3 regions of the Modestobacter versicolor genome follow, and region 1 is predicted to be linked to each of the others. Evidence: predicted binding sites of a transcription regulator. Region 1 holds the regulator's gene; each other region holds the start of a gene.
What was found. The regulator LexA, encoded in region 1, represses DNA repair genes until DNA is damaged. The targets are predictions, from matches to a motif close to TCGAACANNTGTTCGA.
Positions count from the first base shown of each region.

Region 2: a site for LexA is predicted at 5,734-5,749, ahead of dnaB (replicative DNA helicase). Genes of this name have one in related genera too.
Region 3: a site for LexA is predicted at 3,604-3,619, ahead of FHX36_RS05265 (HNH endonuclease signature motif containing protein). Genes of this name have one in related genera too.

Region 1 covers NZ_JACIBU010000002.1:44,018-51,678, reverse strand. Annotated here, with positions in the region: gene FHX36_RS20265 (MFS transporter) at 1-465, opposite strand, end outside; gene FHX36_RS20260 (ArsR/SmtB family transcription factor) at 536-1,075, shown strand; gene FHX36_RS23185 (HflX-like GTP-binding protein) at 1,155-1,796, shown strand; gene hflX (GTPase HflX) at 1,688-2,653, shown strand; gene FHX36_RS20250 (phosphatase PAP2 family protein) at 2,735-3,475, shown strand; gene FHX36_RS20245 (hypothetical protein) at 3,447-4,526, shown strand; gene lexA (transcriptional repressor LexA) at 4,583-5,395, opposite strand; gene FHX36_RS20235 (LysM peptidoglycan-binding domain-containing protein) at 5,703-6,230, shown strand; gene nrdR (transcriptional regulator NrdR) at 6,501-7,004, shown strand; gene FHX36_RS20225 (vitamin B12-dependent ribonucleotide reductase) at 7,116-7,661, shown strand, end outside.
Region 2 covers NZ_JACIBU010000001.1:3,212,504-3,220,164, forward strand. Annotated here, with positions in the region: gene FHX36_RS15665 (glycosyltransferase family 87 protein) at 90-1,565, shown strand; gene FHX36_RS15670 (deoxyribonuclease IV) at 1,520-2,335, opposite strand; gene FHX36_RS15675 (hypothetical protein) at 2,475-3,557, shown strand; gene rpsF (30S ribosomal protein S6) at 3,699-3,986, shown strand; gene FHX36_RS15685 (single-stranded DNA-binding protein) at 3,989-4,486, shown strand; gene rpsR (30S ribosomal protein S18) at 4,520-4,756, shown strand; gene rplI (50S ribosomal protein L9) at 4,758-5,213, shown strand; gene dnaB (replicative DNA helicase) at 5,814-7,184, shown strand; gene FHX36_RS15705 (HNH endonuclease family protein) at 7,291-7,661, shown strand, end outside.
Region 3 covers NZ_JACIBU010000001.1:1,082,151-1,089,811, reverse strand. Annotated here, with positions in the region: gene FHX36_RS05280 (hypothetical protein) at 68-565, shown strand; gene FHX36_RS05275 (segregation and condensation protein A) at 602-1,456, shown strand; gene scpB (SMC-Scp complex subunit ScpB) at 1,453-2,358, shown strand; gene FHX36_RS05265 (HNH endonuclease signature motif containing protein) at 2,363-3,586, opposite strand; gene FHX36_RS05260 (pseudouridine synthase) at 3,755-4,597, shown strand; gene FHX36_RS05255 (DinB family protein) at 4,641-5,153, shown strand; gene FHX36_RS05250 (beta-xylosidase/alpha-l-arabinosidase) at 5,226-7,598, opposite strand.

The DNA of each region.
Region 1 (7,661 bases):
CACCTGGGCGACCGCCCGGCTGGCCTCGAGCTTGCCGTTGCCGTCGACGAGCTGGTCGCGGTCGACCAGCGCGGGCAGGTAGCTCTGGTACGCGACGTCGAAGAAGACCGTCGCGGTGCCGGTCACCGCGGCGACGACGAAGAGCTGGCCGAGGGTCAGCACGTCGAGCAGGTAGGCCAGCGGCAGCGTGCCCAGCACGACCGCGCGCACCAGGTCGGCGACCACCAGGACGCGCTTGCGCCGCCAGCGGTCCACCCACGCCCCGGCCGGCAGCCCGATGAGCAGGAAGGCGGCCGTCTCCAGGGCGGTGAGGACGCCCATCTGCCACGGGGTCGCGTCCAGCAGCGTCACGGCGACGACCGGCAGCGCCAGCATGGTCACCTGGGTGCCGACCTGGCTCACCGTCTCCGCCGCCCACAGGTGCCGGAAGTCGCGGTGTCGGAGCAGGCTGCGGTCCGCGGTCACCGGTGCAGCCTGGGCTCAGTGATTGGGGAGTGTCAATCACTTCGCGGGCGTGTCGATCTAGGCTGCCGTCGTGACCGAGCCGGGCAGGGCGCGCGGGGTGCCACGGGTCGTCGGGGAGCGCCGCCCGGCCACCGACGCCGAGGCCCGCGCGCTGGCCTCCGCCGTCCGGCTGCGGATCCTGCGGCTCTGCCTGGACGAGCCGCTGACCAACAAGGAGCTGGCCGCGCGGCTGGGGCGCAACCCCGCGACGGTGCTGCACCACGTGCGCACCCTGGTCGAGACCGGCTTCCTGGTCGCCGAGGAGGCCCGCCGGGGCGCCCGCGGCGCCCGGGAGGTGCCCTACCGGGCGACCGGCAAGAGCTGGCTGATGGACGGCGCAGGCGGGCCGGCGGCCGGCCGTGACCCCTCGCTGGCGGCGTTCCTCGAGGAGGTCGCCGCGGTGGGGGAGCACCGGCTGGAGAGCAACCGGCTGGGGCTGCGGCTGTCCGCCGCGGAGAAGGCCGAGCTGGGCCGGCGGCTGCACGAGGTGCTCGACGAGTTCGCCCGCCGGCCGGCCGACCCGGACGGCGAGAAGTGGTCGGTCTACCTCGGGATGCACCCGGAGGTCTGAGGTGTTGTACCCGGCGATGACAACAGCTCGAACCACAAGTCAGTCGCCCTCCACGCCAGGGCGTGCCACGCTGGAGCCGATGACGACAGCCCAGAACCGCGCGATCCTCGACGAGGCCGAGGCCCGGGTCGACAAGGCCGCGCGTGCCCGCGCCGCCGGTGCCCGGCCCGCCCCGGCCGACCAGTGGGACGCCCCCGACGACACCACCGGCTCCTACATCAAGGAGGAGCGCGGCGCCCTGCGCCGGGTCGCCGGGCTCTCCACCGAGCTCACCGACGTCACCGAGGTCGAGTACCGGCAGCTCCGCCTGGAGCGCGTCGTCCTCGTCGGCGTCTGGACCGAGGGCACCGCGGCCGACGCCCAGCGCTCGCTGGCCGAGCTCGCCGCCCTCGCCGAGACCGCCGGTTCCCAGGTCCTCGACGCGCTGATGCAGCGCCGCGACAAGCCCGACCCGGCCACCTACGTCGGCTCGGGCAAGGCCGCCGAGCTGCGCGACGTGGTCGCCGCCAGCGGCGCCGACACCGTGATCTGCGACGGGGAGCTGGCGCCGGGCCAGCTCAACCAGCTGGAGAAGATCCTCAAGGTCAAGGTGGTCGACCGGACCGCGCTGACCTGGACATCTTCGCCCAGCACGCCACCAGCCGGGAGGGCAAGGCCCAGGTCGAGCTCGCCCAGATGCAGTACATGCTGCCGCGGCTGCGCGGCTGGGGTGAGTCGCTGAGCCGGCAGGCCGGTGGCCGGGTCGCCGGTGGTGGCGGCATCGGTACCCGCGGCCCGGGTGAGACGAAGATCGAGACCGACCGTCGCCGGATCCGCGCCCGGGTGAGCAAGCTGCGCAAGGAGATCGCCGGCATGGCGACCGCCCGCACCACGCAGCGCAACTCCCGCGACCGCAACTCCACGCCCAGCGTGGCGATCGCCGGGTACACCAACGCCGGGAAGTCCAGCCTGCTCAACCGGCTCACCGACGCCGGGGTGCTGGTGCAGGACCAGCTCTTCGCCACGCTGGACCCCACGGTCCGCCGCGCGCAGACCCCCGACGGCCGCGAGTTCACGATGACCGACACCGTCGGCTTCGTGCGCCACCTGCCCCACCAGCTGGTCGACGCCTTCCGGTCGACCCTGGAGGAGGTGGCGGCCGCCGACCTGCTGGTGCACGTGGTCGACGGCGCCGACCCCGACCCGCTGGGCCAGATCGACGCGGTGCGGGTCGTCCTCAACGAGATCGACGCGACCAAGGTCCCCGAGCTCATCGTGGTCAACAAGGTCGACGCGATGTCGCAGGACGACGTGCTGGCGCTGCGCCAGGCGCTGCCCGGTGCCGCGTGGGTCTCCGCCCGCACCGGCGAGGGCATCGAGGCGCTGCGCGACGTCATCGCCGCGCGGCTGCCGCACCCGCACGTCGACGTGGACGTCCTGGTGCCCTACGACCGGGGTGACCTGGTGGCCCGGGTGCACCGCGACGGCGAGGTCGTCGAGGAGCGGCACGAGGCCACCGGCACGCGGCTCACCGCCCGGGTCGAGCCCGACCTCGCGGCGCTGCTCGTGGACTACGCCGTCCCCGTCGCGGGCGTCTAGACCCTGCTCCCGGTGGTGCGCCGCGCCCGGCCCACCACCGGGAGGGTCACGGGGAGGTCACGGCCCCGGTACCGTGACGCGGTGACCAGGAGCCACGTGCAGCCGTCGGCGGGCTCCGCCGGTGGCTCGCCCGCCGGCCGACCGGGCGGCGTCATCGGCGTCGGCCGGCCGCCGTGGTGGGTGCTCGCACTGTCGGTGCTGGTGACTCTCGGGGTGACCGTCGACCTGCTCAGCGGCGGCTGGCTGGAGAAGCTGGACGTCGAGGTCTCCGACGTCGTCAAGGGCTGGGGTCTCCGCGACTCGGGCGCGTACTGGTTCGTCTGGGTGTTCACCCAGGCCGGTGGCCGGGGCTTCATCCTCATCGTGCTGGCCGGGCTGGTGGGGTGGCTCGCCGTCCGGCAGCGCACGCTCGTACCGCTCATCCGGGTGGTGGTGGCCCTGGCGCTGCTGACCGCGGTGGTCTACGCGTTCAAGTACGGCGCCGGCCGCACCGCTCCGGCCTACCCGGGGTCCTACTTCCACCGCGACGGCGCCAGCTACCCCTCGGGCCACGTTGCGAACGCCGTGCTGATGTGGGGTGTCGCCCGCTGGCAGGCCGTCGAGTTCGGGCTGCCCGCGTGGGCGCAGCGCACCGCCTGGCTGCTCAGCGTGCTGGGGCCGCTGTCAACGGGTGTGGCCATGGTGGCGCTGGACTTCCACTGGGTCACCGATGCCGTGGTCGGGCTGGCCGTGGGCCTGCTGTTGTTGGGCGTGGTTCATGCACTGGACACGCTGCTGGTGTCACGCTGGGTCCGTGCCAGAGCGGGCCGATCGCACGCCTGACCGCGCCGGCCGCCGCACCTGGGCGGGGGGCGCGGCCCTCTGCGCACCCCTGGGGCTGCTGCTGACCGTGCTGACGGCCGGCCCCGCCGCCGCCGAGGGCGCCGAGCCCGCTGCCTTCGGGACCGCCGCCACCCGCTGCGAGATCGCCGACCCGCGACTGCCGGAGCTCTCCGGTCTGGTCAGCGCGGGGGACGCCATGCTCGCCCTGAACGACGGCGGCGACCGTGCCGAGGTCTACGTGCTCGACGGCTCGTGCGCCGTCGGCGACGTGCGCTCGGCCGACGTCGACCCCTACGACCCCGAGGACATGGCGCTCGGCGTCGACGGCACCATCTGGCTGGCCGACACCGGGGACAACACCCAGACCCGGGAGACCGTGGCGCTCATCGGCCTGCGGGCCGACGGCAGCAGCACGCTCACCCGGCTGACCTACCCCGACGGGGCGCACGACGCCGAGGCGCTCCTGCTGGCACCCGACGGCACGCCGTACCTGGTCACCAAGGAGGTGCTCGGGGCCAGCTCGGTCTACCGCCCCGACGCACCGCTGGCCGACGGGGCCACCGTGCCCATGTCGCGGGTGCTCGAGCTCGGCTTCACCCTCACCGGCACCCCCGGTGGCCCGGTCGGGCGGGCCGGCGAGCTGATGGTGACCGGCGGCGCGGTCTCCGCCGACGGCCAGCGGATCGCGCTGCGCACCTACACCGACGCCTACGTCTGGCCGCTCAGCGGTTCCGACGTCGCCGGTGCACTGGCGCTGCCGCCGGTGCGGGTGCCCCTGCCCGAGTCACCGCAGGGGGAGGCGATCGCCTTCGCGGCCAACGACCGCGACCTGCTGGTGTCGGGTGAGGGGCTCCCCGCCGTGGTGACGCTCCTGCCGGCGGCTGGCGAGCTGGCGCCGGCAGCGTCCACCGGACCGGCGGACGAGGAGTCCGCGGCGGCCACGCTGACCCACGAGGTCACGCCGCTGACCGCCGGGCTGATCGCCGCACTGGTGGCCACCGGGCTGGTGTGGATCGGCGGCAAGCTGCGCCGTCGCCGCAGCGCCGGCTGACCACTGCCCACCCGATGGGCGGGTGTCGCCCCCTCCCCGTCCGGGAGGGGGCGTCCTCACACCCGGCGCAGGACGGTGACGACCCGGCCCAGCACCGTGGCGTCGTCGCCGGGGATCGGCTCGTACGCCTCGTTGTGCGGCATCAGCCAGACGTGCCCGTCGCGGCGCTTGTAGGTCTTCACCGTCGCCTCGCCGTCGATCATCGCCGCGACGATCTCGCCGTTCTCCGCGGTCGGCTGCTGGCGGACGACGACCCAGTCGCCGTCGCAGATGGCCGCGTCGACCATCGAGTCACCGGCCACCTTGAGCATGAACAGCGTGCCCTCGCCGACCAGCTCGCGGGGGAGCGGGAAGACGTCCTCGACGGCCTGCTCGGCCAGCACCGGGCCACCGGCGGCGATCCGGCCGACGAGCGGCACGTAGGTGGGACGCGGGGCGGACGCCTCGTCGACGCCGCTGGCGCCACCCGCGGCGGCCAGCGCCTCGGCGGAGGCCTCGGCGCTCGCCGCGGCCGCGGCGGCCTCACCGGGGAGGCGCACGTCGAGGGCGCGCGGGCGGTTGGGGTCGCGCCGGAGCCAGCCCTTGCGCTGCAGCACCGAGAGCTGGTGGGCCACGGAGGAGGCGGAGGAGAGCCCGACCGCCTCGCCGATCTCGCGGACCGACGGCGGGTACCCGCGGCGCTCGATGGAGTCGCGGATGACCTCCAGGACCCGGCGCTGGCGCTGGGTCAGCCCGTCGCCGGCCTCACCGCGGTCGGGGAACTCGCGGATCGCCGCTCCCGTGCCGGCGCCCTCCGCGGTGTCCGCACCGGCGCGGCTGCGCCGGGAGGGGGCCTTGCCGCTGCCTGCCGTCGGGCCGTCGGCCGCCATGTGTCCTCCTCGTCCGGCTGCCAGGGGCAGCGTTCCCGGTGCGTCGGTCACCGGTGCCCCGCCGCGGCCCCGGCGGGGCCGGGGACGGGCGGACCGGGTCTCGATCGCAGGAGCACGGTAGCGGGTCACACCCGTGTAGTTCAAACAGGTGTTCGAAGAAGTGCCGTGTCGGGGGTGAACTTGTCGGACCCGTGCGGTAGACATCGCACAGGCGTTCGAATCGAACAGGCGTTCGAGCACGGTGCTCGATGCCTGGTCGGCCGCCCGTCGTCCCGCCCGGCACCGTCACACCCAGGAGCGTCCCCCGATGGCCAGCCCCCAGCGCAGCGTCCCCGCCTCCTCTCCCGTCCCCGCGCGGGGTGTCGCGCCGGCCGGCCGTGGGCCGCAGTCGGTGGCCCCGCCCGTGCGGCGCGACGCGGTCCGCCCCGGCGCGCGGCCGGCCCGGTTCGACGGGCTGGGGGGTGGCCGGTCGGTGCGCGGCGGCTGCGCGGTCGAGCCGGCGGCCCTCCCGCGCCCGGCCGCCCACCCCCGCGCAGCTGCCCCCGGCCCGCTGCGGTTGACCCGCCGGGGCCGCCGGGCCCTGTCCGGGCTGTCCATCGCGATCGGCCTCTCCATCGCGGTGGCCACCGTCGCGGTGGAGCTGGGCCAGGCCGACGGGGGCCTGGAGCTGGCCGGCTCGTCGACGGTCGTCGTGCAGCCCGGCGACACCCTGTGGTCGATCGCCGGCGAGGTCGCCCCCGAGGAGGACCGGCGCGCCGTCGTCGACGCCCTGGTCGACGCCAACGACCTCGACGCGGTCGAGCTGGTGCCCGGCCAGGTCCTGCAGCTGCCGTGACGACGCCCCGCCGGGCCGCTGCCCACGGGGCCCACGGGTGGTGCGGGCGGGGCCTGCGCGACGGAGGAACACGACACGCCCGGTTGGGGTTGCGTATCTGTAGGGGTACGGGGCTAACCTCACCCCTACATCTTGTAGTGACAGAGATGTAGTTCCGTCCACAGGCGCTTCCCCAGGTCACCCCCAGGGCATCCACCGGATGTCCCCCGGCGGGTCCACAGGAAGCGCCGCGGCAGCCGCTCCGAGCGGCCGATCGAGGAGGTGCCCCCGGTGCGTTGCCCGTTCTGCCACAGCCCTGACAGCCGGGTCATCGACTCCCGGGAGACCGACGAGGGCGCCACCACCCGGCGCCGTCGCTCGTGCCCCGTGTGCGGTCGCCGGTTCACGACGGTCGAGGAGCCCGTGCTCGCCGTCGTCAAGCGCAGCGGCGTCAGCGAGCCCTTCGACCGCAACAAGGTCATCGCGGGCGTCCGCCGGGCGTGCCAGGGCCGCCCGGTCGACGAGGCCCAGCTCGCCGTCCTCGCCGCCAAGGTGGAGGACGCCGTCCGGGCCACCGGGTCCGCCGAGGTCCCCAGCAACGAGGTGGGCCTGGCGATCCTCGGCCCGCTGCGCTACCTCGACGAGGTCGCCTACCTGCGGTTCGCCAGCGTGTACCGCTCCTTCTCCTCCGCAGCCGACTTCGAGAAGGAGATCGCCGAGCTCAAGCGGCTGCGCCCCGACCCCGCCGACGCAGGTCCCCCCGGCGACGACGCCGGCACTGCCCCACCCCGCTAGTCCGCCCCGCGCCCGACCCCGGGCCGCCCGGCACCCCGGCTCTCGGCGTCCGCCGACCTTCCCCAGCCACCGCCCTGCACACCCGCAGACCCCTCACCACGGGAGCACGCTTTGACCGAGACAGCCGACCGCCTCTCTCCCAGCCGGAACCGCCGCACGGCGAAGGCCCCCGTCCGCGGGAAGGGCCTGAAGGTCAAGCGCGTCTTCACGACCGCCGGCGTCCACCCCTACGACGAGGTCGTCTGGGAGCGTCGTGACGTCGTCATGACCAACTGGCGGGACGGCTCGATCAACTTCGAGCAGCGCGGCGTCGAGTTCCCCGCCGAGTGGAGCATCAACGCCACCAACATCGTCACCACGAAGTACTTCCGTGGTGCGGTGGGCTCCCCGCAGCGCGAGACGAGCCTGCGCCAGCTGATCGACCGGGTTGTGCTGACCTACGGCGCGGCCGGCCGCGAGCACGACTACTTCGCCAGCGAGGCCGACGCCGAGGTCTTCGAGCACGAGCTGACCTGGATGCTGCTGCACCAGTACTTCAGCTTCAACTCGCCCGTGTGGTTCAACGTCGGCACCGCCTCGCCGCAGCAGGTCAGCGCCTGCTTCATCCTGGCCGTCGACGACACGATGGACTCGATCCTGAACTGGTACCGGGAAGAG
Region 2 (7,661 bases), on a different contig from region 1:
GCGGAACACCGACGGGCCCGTCCGTCCCGGCCGACCGGCCGGGGGGCGGGCCCGCGGTGTCCGCGCCGGCGCGGCGGCCGGTCACGGAGGTGCCCCAGGTCGCGGCTCCGCCGTGGCCGGACCGGGTGGTGCCCAGCTGGACCGACCCGGTGGTGGTGCAGGCCAGCGAGGCCGTCGGTGGCCCGTGGGGCCGGCACGCGGTCACCGGCCGGGCGCTGTTCTGGACGCCGCTGCGGGTGTGCCTGCTGTTCACCGTGCTGGTGCTCAGCCTCGCCTGGACCAAGCAGGCGCCGTGCTCCGACGGCAACTGGACGGGCTCCAAGCAGTACACGCACCTCTGCTACAACGACGCCGTCCCGCTGTTCGGCATCCACGGCCTCTCCACCGGCGACGTCCCCTACCTGGACTCCCCCGTCGAGTACCCGGTGCTCACCGGCGGGCTGATGCAGCTGTCCGCGGTGATCGCCCGCGGCTACGACTCCCTGGCCGCGGGCATCGGGCCGCTGCCGGACGCGGTGCCGGTGCAGACCTACTACGTGGTCACCTGCCTGCTGCTCTCGGCGCTGGCCCTGCTGGTCACCCGCGGCGTGCTCGGGCTGACCGGCCGGCGGCCGTGGGACGCCGCGATGATCGGCCTGTCCCCCGTCCTGCTGGTGCACGCCTTCACCAACTGGGACCTGCTGGCCGTCGCGCTGACCACGCTGGGCATGTGGGCCTGGGCGCGCCGGCACCCGGCGGTCGCCGGCGTGCTGCTGGGGCTGGGCATCGCGGCGAAGCTCTACCCGGTGATGGTCGTCGGCGTGCTGTTCGCGCTGTGCCTGCGGGCCGGGCAGCTGCGGCCCTGGCTGACCACGGCGCTCACCGCAGGCCTGGCCTGGCTGGTGGTCGACCTGCCGATCGCCGTCCTGGCGCCGGAGAACTGGGCGCGGTTCTTCACCCTCAACGACACCCGCCCGGCCAACCCGGAGAGCATCTGGGCGATCGTGCTGCACTGGTGGCCCGGCTTCCTGGACGGGCCGCTGGCCGAGGGCGAGAGCCCCACGGTGCTCAACGCGACCGTCGCCGTCCTGCTGGTGCTGGCCGCGGCCGGGGTGGTCTGGCTGGCGCTGGCCGCACCGCTGCGCCCGCGGGTGCCGCAGCTGGCGTTCCTGCTGATCGCGGCGTTCCTGCTGCTCAACAAGGTCTACAGCCCGCAGTACGCGCTCTGGCTGCTGCCGCTCGCGGTGCTCGCCCGGCCGCGCTGGCGCTCGCTGCTGCTCTGGCAGGCCACCGAGGCCCTGGTCTGGGCGCTGACGATGCTCTACTACCTGGGCGGGGACAACCGCGGCGTCGACGTCGAGTGGTTCTACCTCGCCGTCGGGCTGCGCGACGTCGCCCTCGTCGTCCTGATGGCGCTGGTCGTGCGGGACGTCTGGCAGCCCGACGCCGACCTGGTGCGGCGCAGCTGGCCGGGCACCGACGACCCCGCGGGTGGCTTCCTGGACGGCGCCCGGGACGTGCGCACCCTGCGGCGGCGGGCTCAGCCGGCGAGGGCCTCGCGCAGCAGGGAGATCTCCTCGGCGTGACCGGCGGCGTCGCCCGGGGTCTCCAGGACGACGGGGGCACCGGCCGCGCGGGCGACGCCGACCAGCAGCTCCAGCGGGATCTCCCCCGAGGTCAGCGGCGCGTGCCGGTCCCGCCCCGAGCCCGCCGGGTCGCGGCTGTTGTTCAGGTGCACCAGGTCGATCCGACCGGTGACCGCCCGGACGTCGTCGACCACCCGGGCGAGGTCCCAGCCGGCGGCCCAGGCGTGGCAGGTGTCGAGCACGAAGCCGGCGCCGAACTCGCCCACCGCCTCCCACAGCCGCGCGACGGCGTCCAGCTCGCGGGCCATCGCGTTGTCGCCGCCCGCGGTGTTCTCGATCAGCACGGGGATGCCGAACCCGCCGTCCTCGGCCTGCCGGGCGAAGGTCTTGCGCCAGTTGTCGACGCCGGCCGCGGGATCGTCCTTGGCCAGCACGTGACCGCCGTGCACGACCATGCCGCGCGCGCCGACCGCCGCCGACGCCGCGGCGTGCTGGCCCAGCAGCTTGCGGCTGGGGATCCGGATCCGGTTGTTGGTCGAGGCCACGTTCAGCACGTACGGGGCGTGCACGAACACCGCGACGTCGGAGGCGAGCAGCGGCTCGGCGTCCGGGCGGGGCCTGGGCGCCTTCCAGCCCTGCGGGTCGGCGAGGAACACCTGGACGGCGTCGGCGTCCATCTCCGCCGCGCGGGCCAGCGGGCCGCCGTCCAGCAGCTCGTTGTCCTCGGTCAGACCCGGTCCGACGTGCACGCCGATCAGCTGCTCAGCCACCCCGGCGACCCTAGTCGGGCGCACCTCCCCGCCGGGCGGGCGTATCGCGGAGCGCCTAGGGTCGTTGACCCCGTGACGGGGAGCACGTCCGGCGGGTGACCGGCGGGCGCGAGCGGGAGGGGTGGGCGTGCAGGGTCGCATGCGCAGCGGTGGGGTCGGCCGGACGGCACGGCGGGCGGTCGCGGTGGCCGTGCTCGGCGCGCTGGCGGTGCTGACCGGCTCCGTGTTGTCCGCTCCGGTCGCCGGCGCGGCGCCGACCGCCACCGTCGAGGTCAGGGACCTGACCCCGCCCCTGGTGAGCATCGACCCGGGCGGCACGGTCACCTTCGTCAACCTGGTCCAGGACAAGACCGTCCAGGTCGGCGGCGGCGGGCTGCTCCCCTCGCTGGTGACCGTCGTGGTGCACACCGACGTCGCGCTCACCCTCCCCTCCGGCCAGCACCCGCTGAAGCCGGGCGAGTCCTGGGCCGAGCGGTTCGACCGCAGCTGCCTGGTCGGCTGCGCCATCACCTACACCTACCGGGCCGAGGTGCCGGGCAGCTCGGTCGTCGGCTCGCTGCTGAGCACCGTGACCGGCAAGGCGCTCGCGACGCTGCCGCAGAGCCAGGTGGTCGGCTACGACGGCCAGCAGACCACCGTCACCCTCGGCGTCCCGACGCCCTTCCTGGTCAACACGATCGTGCCGCTGCCCAACCTGCCCTCGGTCGACCTGCCGCAGCTGCCCGCGGTGACGGTCCCGGTCCCCGGCGCACCCGTCCCCGGCGTCCCGGCGCCGGAGCTGCCGGCCACCGAGCAGCCCGCCGGTGGGGGCACCGAGCAGCCGGCCGCCGTCCTGCCGCCCCCGGTGGGCGGCACGGGGTACGCCTACGGCACCCCGAGCGGCGCCGCCCAGCTGTCGCCGACCTCGGCCGCCGGCACGGCGTTCGACCCGTCCCGTCTCGGGGTGCCCGGCTCGGTGGCCGGCGCGGGCCCGGCGTCCGCCAGCGGGGGCTCCGGCAGCGGGGGCCTGGCCGGTGGACCGGACGGCTCCGGTGCGCCGACGTACGGTGCGCTGGCCGGTCTGGGCAACCCGCTGGACGAGAGCGGCGAGGACGTCTCGGTCGCCTCGGACGACGCGGCGCTGCCGGCCCCCGGGCTGAGCGTCCCGGCGCTGCTGGCGGTCATCGCGCTGGCCGGCACCTCGTCGGCGCTGGTCAAGGTCCGCCGCGCCCGGCGTCCCTGAGAGCCGCGCTGGTAGCCTGTGCGGTGCGCGTCCCGACCGATGCCCGCTCCTGCGGGTCACCGACGGGACGTGCGACGCGTGTACGACCCTCCTGCTGCAGATGTACTGCGGCCGCTGAGACCAGAGGAGGTGGGGTTCTCCGTGCGTCACTACGAACTGATGATCATCCTCGACCCCGAGCTCGAGGAGCGGACCATCGCTCCCAGCCTGGACCGGTTCCTGACCGTCGTCACCAACTCCGGTGGCACCGTCAAGACCGAGATCTGGGGCCGCCGTCGGCTGTCCTACGAGATCAAGAAGAACGTCGAGGGCATCTACGCCATCGTCGACATCCAGGCCGAGCCCGCCGCCGTGGCCGAGCTGGACCGCCAGCTCAACCTCAACGAGTCGGTGCTCCGGACCAAGCTGATGCGCCCCGAGGCCCACTGACCATGGCCGGCGAGACCGTCATCACCGTCATCGGGAACCTGACGGCCGACCCGGAGCTGCGGTTCACGCCGTCCGGCGCCGCCGTCGCCAACTTCACCGTCGCCTCGACCCCCCGCACCTTCGACCGCCAGTCGCAGGAGTGGAAGGACGGCGAGGCGCTGTTCCTGAGGTGCAACGTCTGGCGCCAGGCCGCCGAGAACGTCGCGGAGTCGCTGACCCGCGGTTCGCGGGTCATCGTGTCCGGTCGCCTCAAGCAGCGTTCCTTCGACACGAAGGAAGGCGAGAAGCGCACCGTCATCGAGCTCGAGGTCGACGAGATCGGCCCCTCGCTCCGCTACGCCACGGCCAAGGTCACCCGCGCTGCCCGCTCCGAGGGCGGCGGCGGCGGTGGCTTCGGTGGCGGTGGCGGCGGCAACAGCGGCGGTGGCAGCTTCTCCGGTGGCGGTGCCAGCGACCCCTGGTCGACCCCGCCGGCGTCCTCCGACGAGCCCCCCTTCTGATCCACCTCCCTGTACTGATCTCTGGAGAACCCAGTGCCCAAGCCCCCCGTTCGCAAGCCCAAGAAGAAGGTCTGCCAGTTCTGCAAGGACAAGGCGACCGGCGTCGACTACAAGGACACGACCCTGCTGCGGAAGTTCATCTCCGACCGCGGCAAGATCCGTGCCCGCCGCGTCAGCGGCAACTGCAGCCAGCACCAGCGTGACGTCGCCGTGGCCGTGAAGAACAGCCGCGAGATGGCCCTGCTGCCCTACACCTCCACGGCGCGCTGACATGAGCGCGACGAAGCTGATCCTGACCCAGGAGGTCAACGGCCTCGGCTCTGCCGGGGACACCGTCGAGGTGAAGGGCGGGTACGCCCGCAACTACCTCCTGCCCCGCGGGCTGGCCATCGTGGCCACCCGGGGTGCCGAGAAGCAGGTCGAGAGCCTGCGCCGGGCGCGTGCCGCCCGGGACGTCCGGACCCTCGAGGAGGCCCAGGCGGTCGCCGCGCGGCTGTCCGGGCTCACCGTCACGCTGCCGGCCCGCTCCGGAGACGGTGGCCGGCTCTTCGGCCGGATCACCACCGCCGACGTCGCCGCTGCGGTCACCGCCGCTGGTGGCCCGGAGCTCGACCGCCGCCGGATCGAGCTGCCCAGCAGCATCAAGAGCGTGGGCACCCACACCGTCACGGTGCGGGTCCACCCGGAGGTCAACGTCCCGGTCACCCTGGACGTGGTCGCCGGCTGACAGCGCCAGCACTGCCCACGAGGGGCGTCGGACTCCGGTCCGGCGCCCCTCGTGGCGTTCCCGGGACCGTCCGCCGCCACCGGCGGCCACCGGCCGTCCACAGCCCTCGCGGGTCGTCTGCCCGCTGACCGGGCCGCCGGTCGACATGTCCACAGGCTGTGCAGATCGACGTGCACAGCGGCGGTGGACGGCGGCCGGGCCGGGGGGCCGCCGGCGCGGTGCGTGGGGCCGGTGGGACGACACGACACGCCCGGGCGCAGGCGACACGGGGGCAATCCAGGACTTTCCCGCGTCCACAGGGTGGGAGTGGTCGCCGCGCAGGTGGAGGCCGGGTTGCCGGGAGGTGTCCGGCGTCCGTCCCCCCGGCCCTCCACACGGTCACCGTGCTCGTCCACCGACATGTCCACATGTTGTGCAGAACCCTGCGCACAGGCGGTGTTGGACCTGGCCGCAGAAGCTTCCTAACGTCCACCCCGCTGCCACCGGGCGCGAACTGTCGGCGCCCGGTGGTAGGTACACGTCGAACAGTTGTTCGACAGGGACATGCGCCCACCCGGCCGGCACACCCGCCGGGTCCTGGGCGAAGAGGGAGGAACGTCAGTGGCGGTCGTCGACGACATCAGCAGGCCGAGGGCCGCGGCTCCGGAGTACGACCGCCAGCCCCCTCAGGACGTCGCAGCCGAGCAGTCGGTGCTGGGCGGCATGCTGATGTCCAAGGACGCCATCGCCGACGTGGTGGAGGTCCTGCACGGCGCCGACTTCTACCGCCCGGCCCACCAGGTCGTCTTCGACGTGATCCTCGACCTCTACGGGCGCGGTGAGCCGGCCGACGCGATCACCGTCGCCGCCGAGCTGAACCGCACCGACCAGCTGTCGAAGATGGGCGGTGCGGTCTACCTGCACACGCTGATCGCCTCCACCCCCACCGCGGCCAACGCCGGCTACTACGCCGCGATCGTCGCCGAGCAGGCCGTGCTGCGCCGGCTGGTCGAGGCCGGCACCCGGGTGGTCCAGCTGGGCTACGGCGCGGCCGGCGGCAAGGGCGACGTCGACGACATCGTCGACCGGGCGCAGCAGGAGATCTACGACGTCACCGAGAAGCGGATGAGCGAGGACTACTCCCGGCTGGCCGACGTCCTGCAGCCCACGATGGACGAGCTGGACGCGATCGCCTCCCGCGGTGGCGTCAGCCGCGGTGTCCCGACCGGCATCCGCGACCTCGACGAGCTGACCAACGGCCTGCAGGCCGGCCAGATGGTCGTCATCGCCGCCCGTCCCGGTGTCGGCAAGAGCACCCTGGGGCTGGACATCGCCCGCTCCGCGACGGTGAAGCACCACCTGCCGGCGGCGATCTTCTCGCTCGAGATGAGCAAGCACGAGATCACCATGCGCCTGCTGTCGGCGGAGGCGAAGGTGCCGCTGCACCACATGCGCGCCGGCACGCTGTCCGACGAGGACTGGTCGAAGCTGGCCCGTCGGATGGGCGAGATCGCCGACGCCCCGCTCTACATCGACGACTCGCCGAACATGACGATGATGGAGATCCGGGCCAAGGCGCGGCGGCTCAAGCAGCGCAACGACCTCAAGCTCATCGTCATCGACTACCTCCAGCTGATGACCTCGGGCAAGAAGGTCGAGAGCCGCCAGCAGGAGGTCTCGGAGTTCTCCCGTGCGCTGAAGCTGCTGGCCAAGGAGCTGGAGCTGCCGGTCATCGCGATGAGCCAGCTGAACCGCGGGTCCGAGCAGCGTCAGGACAAGAAGCCGATGCTGTCCGACCTCCGCGAGTCCGGCTCGATCGAGCAGGACGCCGACATGGTGATGATGATCCACCGCGAGGACATGTACGAGAAGGAGTCCCCGCGGGCCGGCGAGGCCGACATCATGCTGGTCAAGCACCGCAACGGCCCGACCGCGAACGTCACCGTCGCCTTCCAGGGCCACTACTCGCGCTTCGTCGACATGGCCAACTGACCGGCCCGTCCACCCGACCGCCGCGCGACACGGCCGTCCGAGGTCCCCGGGGAGCGCCGCTCGCGCGCCTAGCGTCGAGAGCCGACCGACTCCCCGGGGGCTCCACGTGAAACAGCGCTACGCCGCGCTCGCCGTCCTGGCGGTGCTGGCCACCGCCGGCTGCCAGCCCGGCGAGGTGGGCGCCACCCCGCCGGCTCCCGACGCGGTGTCCGAGGCCGCCGAGCAGGCCTCGGCGAGCGCCCCGGTCGCCGGGCAGGCCGCCACCGACGTCCTCGCGACGCTTGCGGTCAAGGGCCGCGCGCCGAAGACCGGCTACGACCGCGACCAGTTCGGCCCGCAGTGGGCCGACGTCGACCGCAACGGCTGCGACACCCGCAACGACGTGCTGGCCCGCGACCTGACCGCCGAGGCGTTCAAGCCCGGCACCCGGGACTGCGTGGTGCTCAGCGGCACCCTGGCCGACCCGTACACCGGCAC
Region 3 (7,661 bases), on a different contig from region 1:
TCGTGAGCTCACCGATGAGCAGAGCACCCCAGGTCACGTGGCCAACGAGCGCCGGCGAGGTGGCCGCGTGACCCGTCGTCCTGTGCTCCCGGGCGCTGCAGAGCTGTTCCGCCGGACCGACATCGCCGCGACCAACCCGGCACCCGTCACCGAGCTGCCGACCCTCGCCGCCGCGCAGGCCTCGCCGGCGCTGCGCTCCGCCGCCCAGCGGGACGCCGACGCGGCCAACCCGCCGCTGCAGCTGGTTCCGGACGTCGCCGGTGGTGCCCCGCGCATCGTCGTCGACGAGCTGGCTACGCACCGGCAGACGCTGCCGGCGGCCGCACCCAAGCCGGCCACCCGGGCCAAGGCGGAGAAGAACCGCACCCGGCACGAGGAGAAGATCACCGTCTACTGCTCGGCCGACGAGCTGCTGGCCCTGGAGACCGCGCGGCTCACCCTGCGCGGGCAGCACGGTGTCGCCGCCGACCGCGGCCGCATCGTGCGGGAGGCCATCGCCGTCCTGCTGGCCGACCTCGAGGTGCACGGCGAGGACTCGGTCCTCGTCCGCCGGCTGCGGAAGTAGCCGGGGGCCCTCCCGGGCCACATCTAGGCTGCTGCCGTGACGGCGGGGGAGGTCGACGGGCGGTTCACCGTCCGGCTGACCAACTTCGAGGGCCCGTTCGACCTGCTGCTGCAGCTGATCGGCAAGCACAAGCTCGACGTCACCGAGATCGCGCTGTCCACCGTCACCGACGAGTTCATCGCGCACCTGCGGGCCCTCGGTGACGAGCTGGACCTCGACCAGGCCAGCGAGTTCCTCGTGGTGGCCTCCACGCTGCTCGACCTCAAGGCCGCCCGGCTGCTGCCCGCCGCGGACGTCGAGGACGAGGACGACCTCGCCGTCCTGGAGGCCCGGGACCTGCTGTTCGCCCGGCTGCTGCAGTACCGCGCCTACAAGCGGGCGGCCGAGTTCCTCCGCCGGCGCGAGGCCGAGGCGGCCCGCCGGTTCCCGCGCGACGTCGCCCTCGAGCAGCGGTTCGCCGACCTGCTGCCCGAGGTGCTGCTCGGAGTGACCCCGGAGCAGTTCGCCGCGCTGGCGCACGAGGCGCTGACCCCCAAGCCGCCGCCGACGGTGAGCGTCTCGCACCTGCACGCGCCGGCGGTCAGCGTCACCGAGCAGCTGGTGCTGGTGCGCAGCCGGATCGCGGCGTCGGGGACGGCGACCTTCCGCTCGCTGAGCAGCGACTGCGCGCACACCCTGGAGGTGGTGGCCCGGTTCCTGGCGCTGCTGGAGCTGTACCGGCAGCAGCTGGTGACCTTCGACCAGGTGTCGCCGCTGGGGGAGCTGCACGTGCGGTGGACCGGGCCGCAGCTGGTCGGCGGCCGGCTGCCGGACGAGATCGCCGCCGACACCGCCGGCCCCACCGCCGACGCCACCGCCCACCTCTCCGCCGACCTGGAGGACTACACGTGAGCGACCCGGACGACACCCCGCCGGAGCCGCGCCCCTTCTCCTGGGACGCCGTCGCCGCGGAGGTCGCCGCCGGGCTCGAGGACGGCGACGTCGTCCCGGTGGAGGGGTGGGACGTCGTCGCCCGGCAGCTGGCCGCCGACCTCGGCGGGCCGGCGGACCTGCTGGGCCCCGCGGACCCGGCCGCCGCCGAGGAGGCGACCACGGTCGAGGAGGGGCCGGTGCTGGCGTTCGGCCGCGCCCCGGCGGCGCCCCCGGTCGAGCTGGAGGTCGTGCCCGAGCGCGAGGCGCCGGTGGAGGAGGCCGCGGCGCCGGTGGCCGGGGAGCCCGAGCAGGAGGAGCTGGACCTCGACCTGGACCCGCAGGCGCTGCGCGGCGGGCTGGAGGCGCTGCTGTTCGTGGTCGACGCCCCGGTGGACGAGGCGACGCTGGCGGCCGCGCTGCGCTGCCCGGTGCGCCGGGTGCGCGACGAGCTGGCGGCGCTCGCCGCCGGCTACGACGCCCGCCGGGCCGGCATCGTGCTGCGCCGGGTGGGGGAGGGATGGCGGCTCTACACCCGGGAGGAGCACGCGCCGGTCGTCGAGCGGCACCTGCTGGAGGGGCAGCGCAACCGGCTGACCCAGGCGGCGCTGGAGACCCTTGCGGTGATCGCCTACCGGCAGCCGGTGACCCGGGCGCGGGTGTCGGCGATCCGCGGGGTGGGGGTGGACGCCGTCGTGCGGACGCTCACCTCGCGAGGGCTGATCCGGGAGGCCGGCTCGGACCCCGACACCGGCGGTGGGCTCTACGTGACGACGCCGCTGTTCCTGGAGCGGCTCGGGCTGACCAGCCTGGACGAGCTGCCCGAGCTCGCCCCGCTGCTGCCGGACACCGGCTCGATGCTGGACGAGCACCCCGACTCCTGACCGATCAGACGCGCAGCGGTGCGCTGATCAGCGGTGTGCCGAGCAGGATCTCGGTGCCGTCGGGTCGCCAGGTGCGCCACCGCCCGCCGGGATCCCGTTCGACCCGGAAGCCGTGGTGGACCTTGCCGTGGTGGCGTTCGCAGAGCAGTGCTGAGTTGTGCAACGACGTGTCTCCGCCGTGCAGCCAGTGCGCGAGGTGGTGCACGTCGCACCAGTGCGTGGGTGCCGAGCAGCCGGTGAACACGCAGTGCCCGTCGCGCTGCTCGACCGCCCGGCGGATGTGGGCGGGCACCACCCGGTGGGTGCGCCCGACGTCCAGCGGCAGGCCGTCGGGGCCCATCACGATCCGGGACACGGTGCCGTCGCAGGCCAGCCAGCGGGCCCGAGCGGCAGAGATCCGGGCACCGAACCCGGTCGCCGCAGCACCGGGGCCGGTAGTGGAGGTGTCGGCGAGGTCGTCGGCGTCGATGGTGACCACGACGTGCGGCTTCACCGTCCGCAGCGTGGGCAGGCTCCCGGCGGCGAGCTGGTTGTCGCACAGCTGGACGAGGGCGTCGGCGTTCTGCTGGCCGCGGGTGCGGTCGTCGCTCTTCGGGCGGGAGGCCTGCACGATCGACTCGATCGCGGCCTGCACCTTTTCCCCACCGACGGCATCGAGGTCGAACCGGCCGGTGACCGAGCCGTCGGCGTGCCGGGCGATCGACAGCCGACGACCCTCGGTCGGGTCGGGCTCAGGACCATCGGGGTCCAGGGCGGCGTCGAAGGCCTGCACGGCGGTGACCAGCATCGCGTGCGGCGCACCCTCGGCCACCGCCGTCCACGCCTGGTCGAACGGCGCCAGGTCGATGCCCTGCTCTTCGGCGCGCGCGACCTCGCCCGGGCCGACCGTGCGCGCGACGACGTCCACCTGCTCGGCGGTCACCACACCCTCGGCGAACCCCGCGGCCAGCGCCGGGAAGTGCTCCAGCGCCCGCCCCGACCGCACCACCTGGGACGCCTCCGCCGGCGCCAGCCGGACGTGCCCGATCAGCCACGACCGCATGCTCTTGAGTCCGTCGTGCTCGGCGGCCTGAGTCGTCTCCGCGTGCCGCACCGTGCGGGTCAGCTCAGCGGCAACCCGGTTGCCCACCGCCACGAGCAGGGCGACCCGCTCCAGCACCTGACCGTCCGCGAGGCCGTGTAGGTCGTCGCCCGCGAGCGCATCCAGGACCGACCGCAGCTCGCTCACGACACCTCCCGACCGACTCGAACACGTGTACGAAGTCCAGTCGAACAGGAGCGCCGCGACCACCCGTGTCCGCAGGTCAGACGCCTGTCCACAGATGTCGGACGCCCCTCGACGTACCGCTTGGTCGGGTGGTGATCGCGGCACGGCAGAGATGGGAGAATGGCAGGGATGAACACCACCCCGGACGACGAGTCCACCACCGAGGGCGGCGAGGGCTGGTCCGAGGACATGGAGCTGGCTCCGTTCCACCCCCGTGACGTCGAGGAGACCGAGCCCGACGACGACCGCCCCGGCGAGCGACTGCAGAAGGTGCTGGCCCGCGCCGGCGTCGGCTCCCGCCGGGTGAGCGAGGACATGATCGACCAGGGCCGGATCAGCGTGAACGGCAAGGTCGTCCGCGTGCAGGGCATGCGGATCGACCCGGCGACCGCGGTGATCGCCGTCGACGGCCGGCGCATCGACATCAAGAACGACAAGGTCACCTACGCGATGAACAAGCCCTTCGGGGTCATCACCGCGATGAGCGACGACCGGAACCGCCCCACCGTCGGCGACATGATGGGCGACCTCGCCACCGGCCTGGTGCACGTGGGCCGGCTCGACCAGGACACCGAGGGCCTGCTGCTGCTCACCACCGACGGGGAGCTGGCCCACCGGTTGGCCCACCCGTCCTACGAGGTGAAGAAGACCTACCTGGCGCAGGTCAGCGGTTCGATCGGGCGAGACCTCGTCCGCCGGGTGCGCGCCGGCGTCGAGCTGGAGGACGGCCCGGTCAAGGTCGACTCGTTCCAGGTGGTCGACACCCACGCCGGCCAGTCCGTGGTCGAGGTCGTGCTGCACGAGGGCCGCAAGCACATCGTCCGCCGGCTGCTGGCCGAGGTCGGGCTGCCGGTCAACCGGCTCACCCGCACCGCTGTCGGCCCGATCGACCTGGCCCGGATGCGCACCGGCACGATCCGCAAGCTGACCCGTACCGAGGTCGGCGCCCTGCACGAGCTCGTCGGGCTCTGACGGCGCGGCAGGGGGCCGAGTCGCCCCCTGCCAGGATCGGGTCGTGACGACGACCGACCGCCCGATGCCCCCGCTACAGGCCGACGAGCGGGCCACCCTCGCCGGCTGGCTGGACTTCTACCGGGCCACCCTGCTCGGGAAGTGCGACGGGCTCACCGACGACCAGCTGCGCACCCCCGCGGCACCGCCCTCGACCCTCACGCTGCTCGGCCTGGTCCAGCACGCGGCGGAGGTGGAGCGGAACTGGTTCCGCCGGGTGCTGCTGGGGGAGGACGTGCCGGCCATCTACGACGGCGCCGACGACGCGAGTGGCCACGACGGCGGCTTCGACCTCGCTGACGACGCCACCTTCGCGGCCGCCCGGGCGACCTGGGAGGACGAGGTGGCGCGCAGCCGGGACGCCTGCGCGGCGCGCGGCCTGGACGAGACCAGCCCGTTCATGGGCGGCCAGGTGACGCTGCGGTGGGTGTACAGCCACATGATCGGCGAGTACGCCCGGCACGCCGGCCATGCCGACCTGCTGCGCGAGCGCATCGACGGCGCGACCGGCACCTGATGAAGGACCCTCCTGCCCCCCACCGCTCGCAGGCTCGCGGCGGGCCCCTGTAGGAGGGCCGATCGGCGGGGGTCAGACCGCGGAGACCTCCACCGGCGTGGAGAGCACCCGGTCGGCGCCGACGACGCGGTCCGGGCCGGTCAGTCGCAGCGGTGCCTCCAGCCGCAGGTCCTCGCTCGAGGCGCCCAGCTGCAGGACGACGTCCCCACCCTCGACGACGCGCTGCAGGTCGCGCCCGGTGAACGAGGTGCGGTCGGCGTGCACCGTGAAGGTGACCCGGGCGGCGGCACCGGCGTCCAGCTCGACCCGGGCGAAGCCCACGAGCTGGCGCACCGGGCGCACCACGCTGGCCACCGGGTCGTGCAGGTAGAGCTGCACCACGTCGGCGCCGGACCGCGAGCCGGTGTTGCGCACCGTGCAGGAGACGGTGACCGAGCCGTCCGTGGGCCACGCGCCGTCGGCGGCCCCGGTCACGGCCAGGTCCGACCAGTCGAAGGTCGTGTAGGACAGGCCGTGCCCGAACGGGAAGGCCGGCGTCGGGTCGGCCGAGCTGATCCCGCTCTTGCGGGCCAGCGCGGGCGCCAGGTACGTCGCCGGCGACCCGCCGGGGGTGCGGGCGACCTGGACGGGGAGCCGGCCGGAGGGGTTGACCCGACCGCTGAGCACGCCGGCGACCGCGCCGGCGCCCTCCTCGCCCGGGAAGAACGCCTGCACGATCGCGGCCGCGCGGTCGACCACCGCGCCCAGCGCGTAGGGCCGGCCGGTGAGCAGCACGACGACCACCGGCTTGCCGGTGTCCAGCAGCGCGTCGAGCAGCTCGGCCTGCGAGCCCGGCAGGCTCAGGTCGTCGGCGTCGCAGCCCTCGCCGGAGGTTCCGCGCCCGAACAGGCCGGCCCGGTCGCCGAGCACGGCCAGCACGACGTCGGCGTCCTGCGCGGTGCGCACGGCCTCGGCGATGCCGCTCGCGTCCGGCTCCTGCACCGGGCAGCCCGGCGCGTAGGTCACCGAGGCTGACGCGAACTCGGCCCGCACCTGGTCCAGCAGCGTCGGCAGCTCGATGCCCAGCGGCATGCCGGGGTGCTGCACGCCGACGTGGTTGGGGAAGGCGTAGCAGCCCATCAGCGCCAGGACGTCGTCCGCGCACGGGCCGACGACGGCGACCGACGCCGGCTCCCGCAGCGGCAGCACGCCGGCGCGGTCGTCCAGCAGCACGACCGAGCGCTCGGCCAGCGTGCGGGCCAGCGCCCGCATCGCGGGCGGGTCGAAGTCCAGCTCCTCGGCGGCCCGCAGCGCGGCGGGCTCGGGGTCCCAGCCGGCGTCCAGCAGGCCCAGCTCGGCCTTCTGCCGCAGCACCCGCTCCAGCGCCCGGTCGACCAGCTCGACCGGCAGCTGCCCGGAGCGGACCAGGTCCAGCAGCGGCTCGCCGTAGCAGCGCACCGTCGGCAGCTCCACGTCGATACCGGCGGTCAGCGCCAGGGCGGCGGCGTCCGCGGGGGAGCCGGCCACGCCCTGCGTCGTCTCCAGGAAGGAGACGGCGAAGTAGTCGGCGACGACGACGCCGTCGAAGCCGAGGCGGCCGCGCAGCAGGTCGGTGAGCAGGCCCGGGTCGGCGCCGGCGGGGACGCCGTCCACGGCCGCGTAGCTGTTCATCACCGAGCGGGCGCCGCCCTCGCGCAGCGCCGCCTCGAACGGCGGCAGCACGACGTCGGCGAACTCGCGCGGGCCGATGCGGACCGGGGCGTGGTTGCGCCCGGCGGAGGAGCCGGAGTAGCCGGCGAAGTGCTTGAGGGTGGCGACGATGCCGGCGTCCTCGAGACCGCGGGTGTAGGCGGAGCCGAGCGCGGCGACGAGGTACGGGTCCTCGCCGATGGTCTCCTCGGTGCGGCCCCAGCGGTGGTCGAAGGAGACGTCCAGCACGGGGGAGAGGCCCTGGTGCACCCCGACCGAGCGCATGACCTCGCCGATGCCCCGGGCCATCGCGTGCACGGTGACGGCGTCGAAGGAGGCGCCCCAGGCCAGCGGGGTCGGGAAGACCGTGGCACCCCAGGCGGTGAAGCCGGTCAGGCACTCCTCGTGGGCGATCGCCGGGATGCCCAGCCGGGAACCGTCGATGATGCCGCGCTGGGTCTGGGCGAGGACCTTGGCGCCGATCGCCGGCTCGACCGGTCCGGTGCCGAACACCCGGGTGAGCTGGCCGAGGCCGGGGGCGGTCAGCTCCTCCCACGGCGGCAGCGGCTCGGAGAACTCGTGCTGGTTGGGCGCGACCTCCTCGCCCTCGGAGATGGCGGTCCACACGCCGTAGAGCTGCGCGACCTTCTCCTCGAGGGTCATCACGCCCATCAGCGCGGCGACGCGCTCAGGCAGCGGGCGGGCCGGGTCGCGCCAGACGGCGGCGGCAGCCGACGCCTCCGCGTCGAGGGCAGGCGGGGACTGGCGTTCGGTCACGAGCGGGGCTCCTGGGGGTGGTCAGGGCGCCGGGGAGGCGCGCGGCGGGTCAGCGCCGGTGGG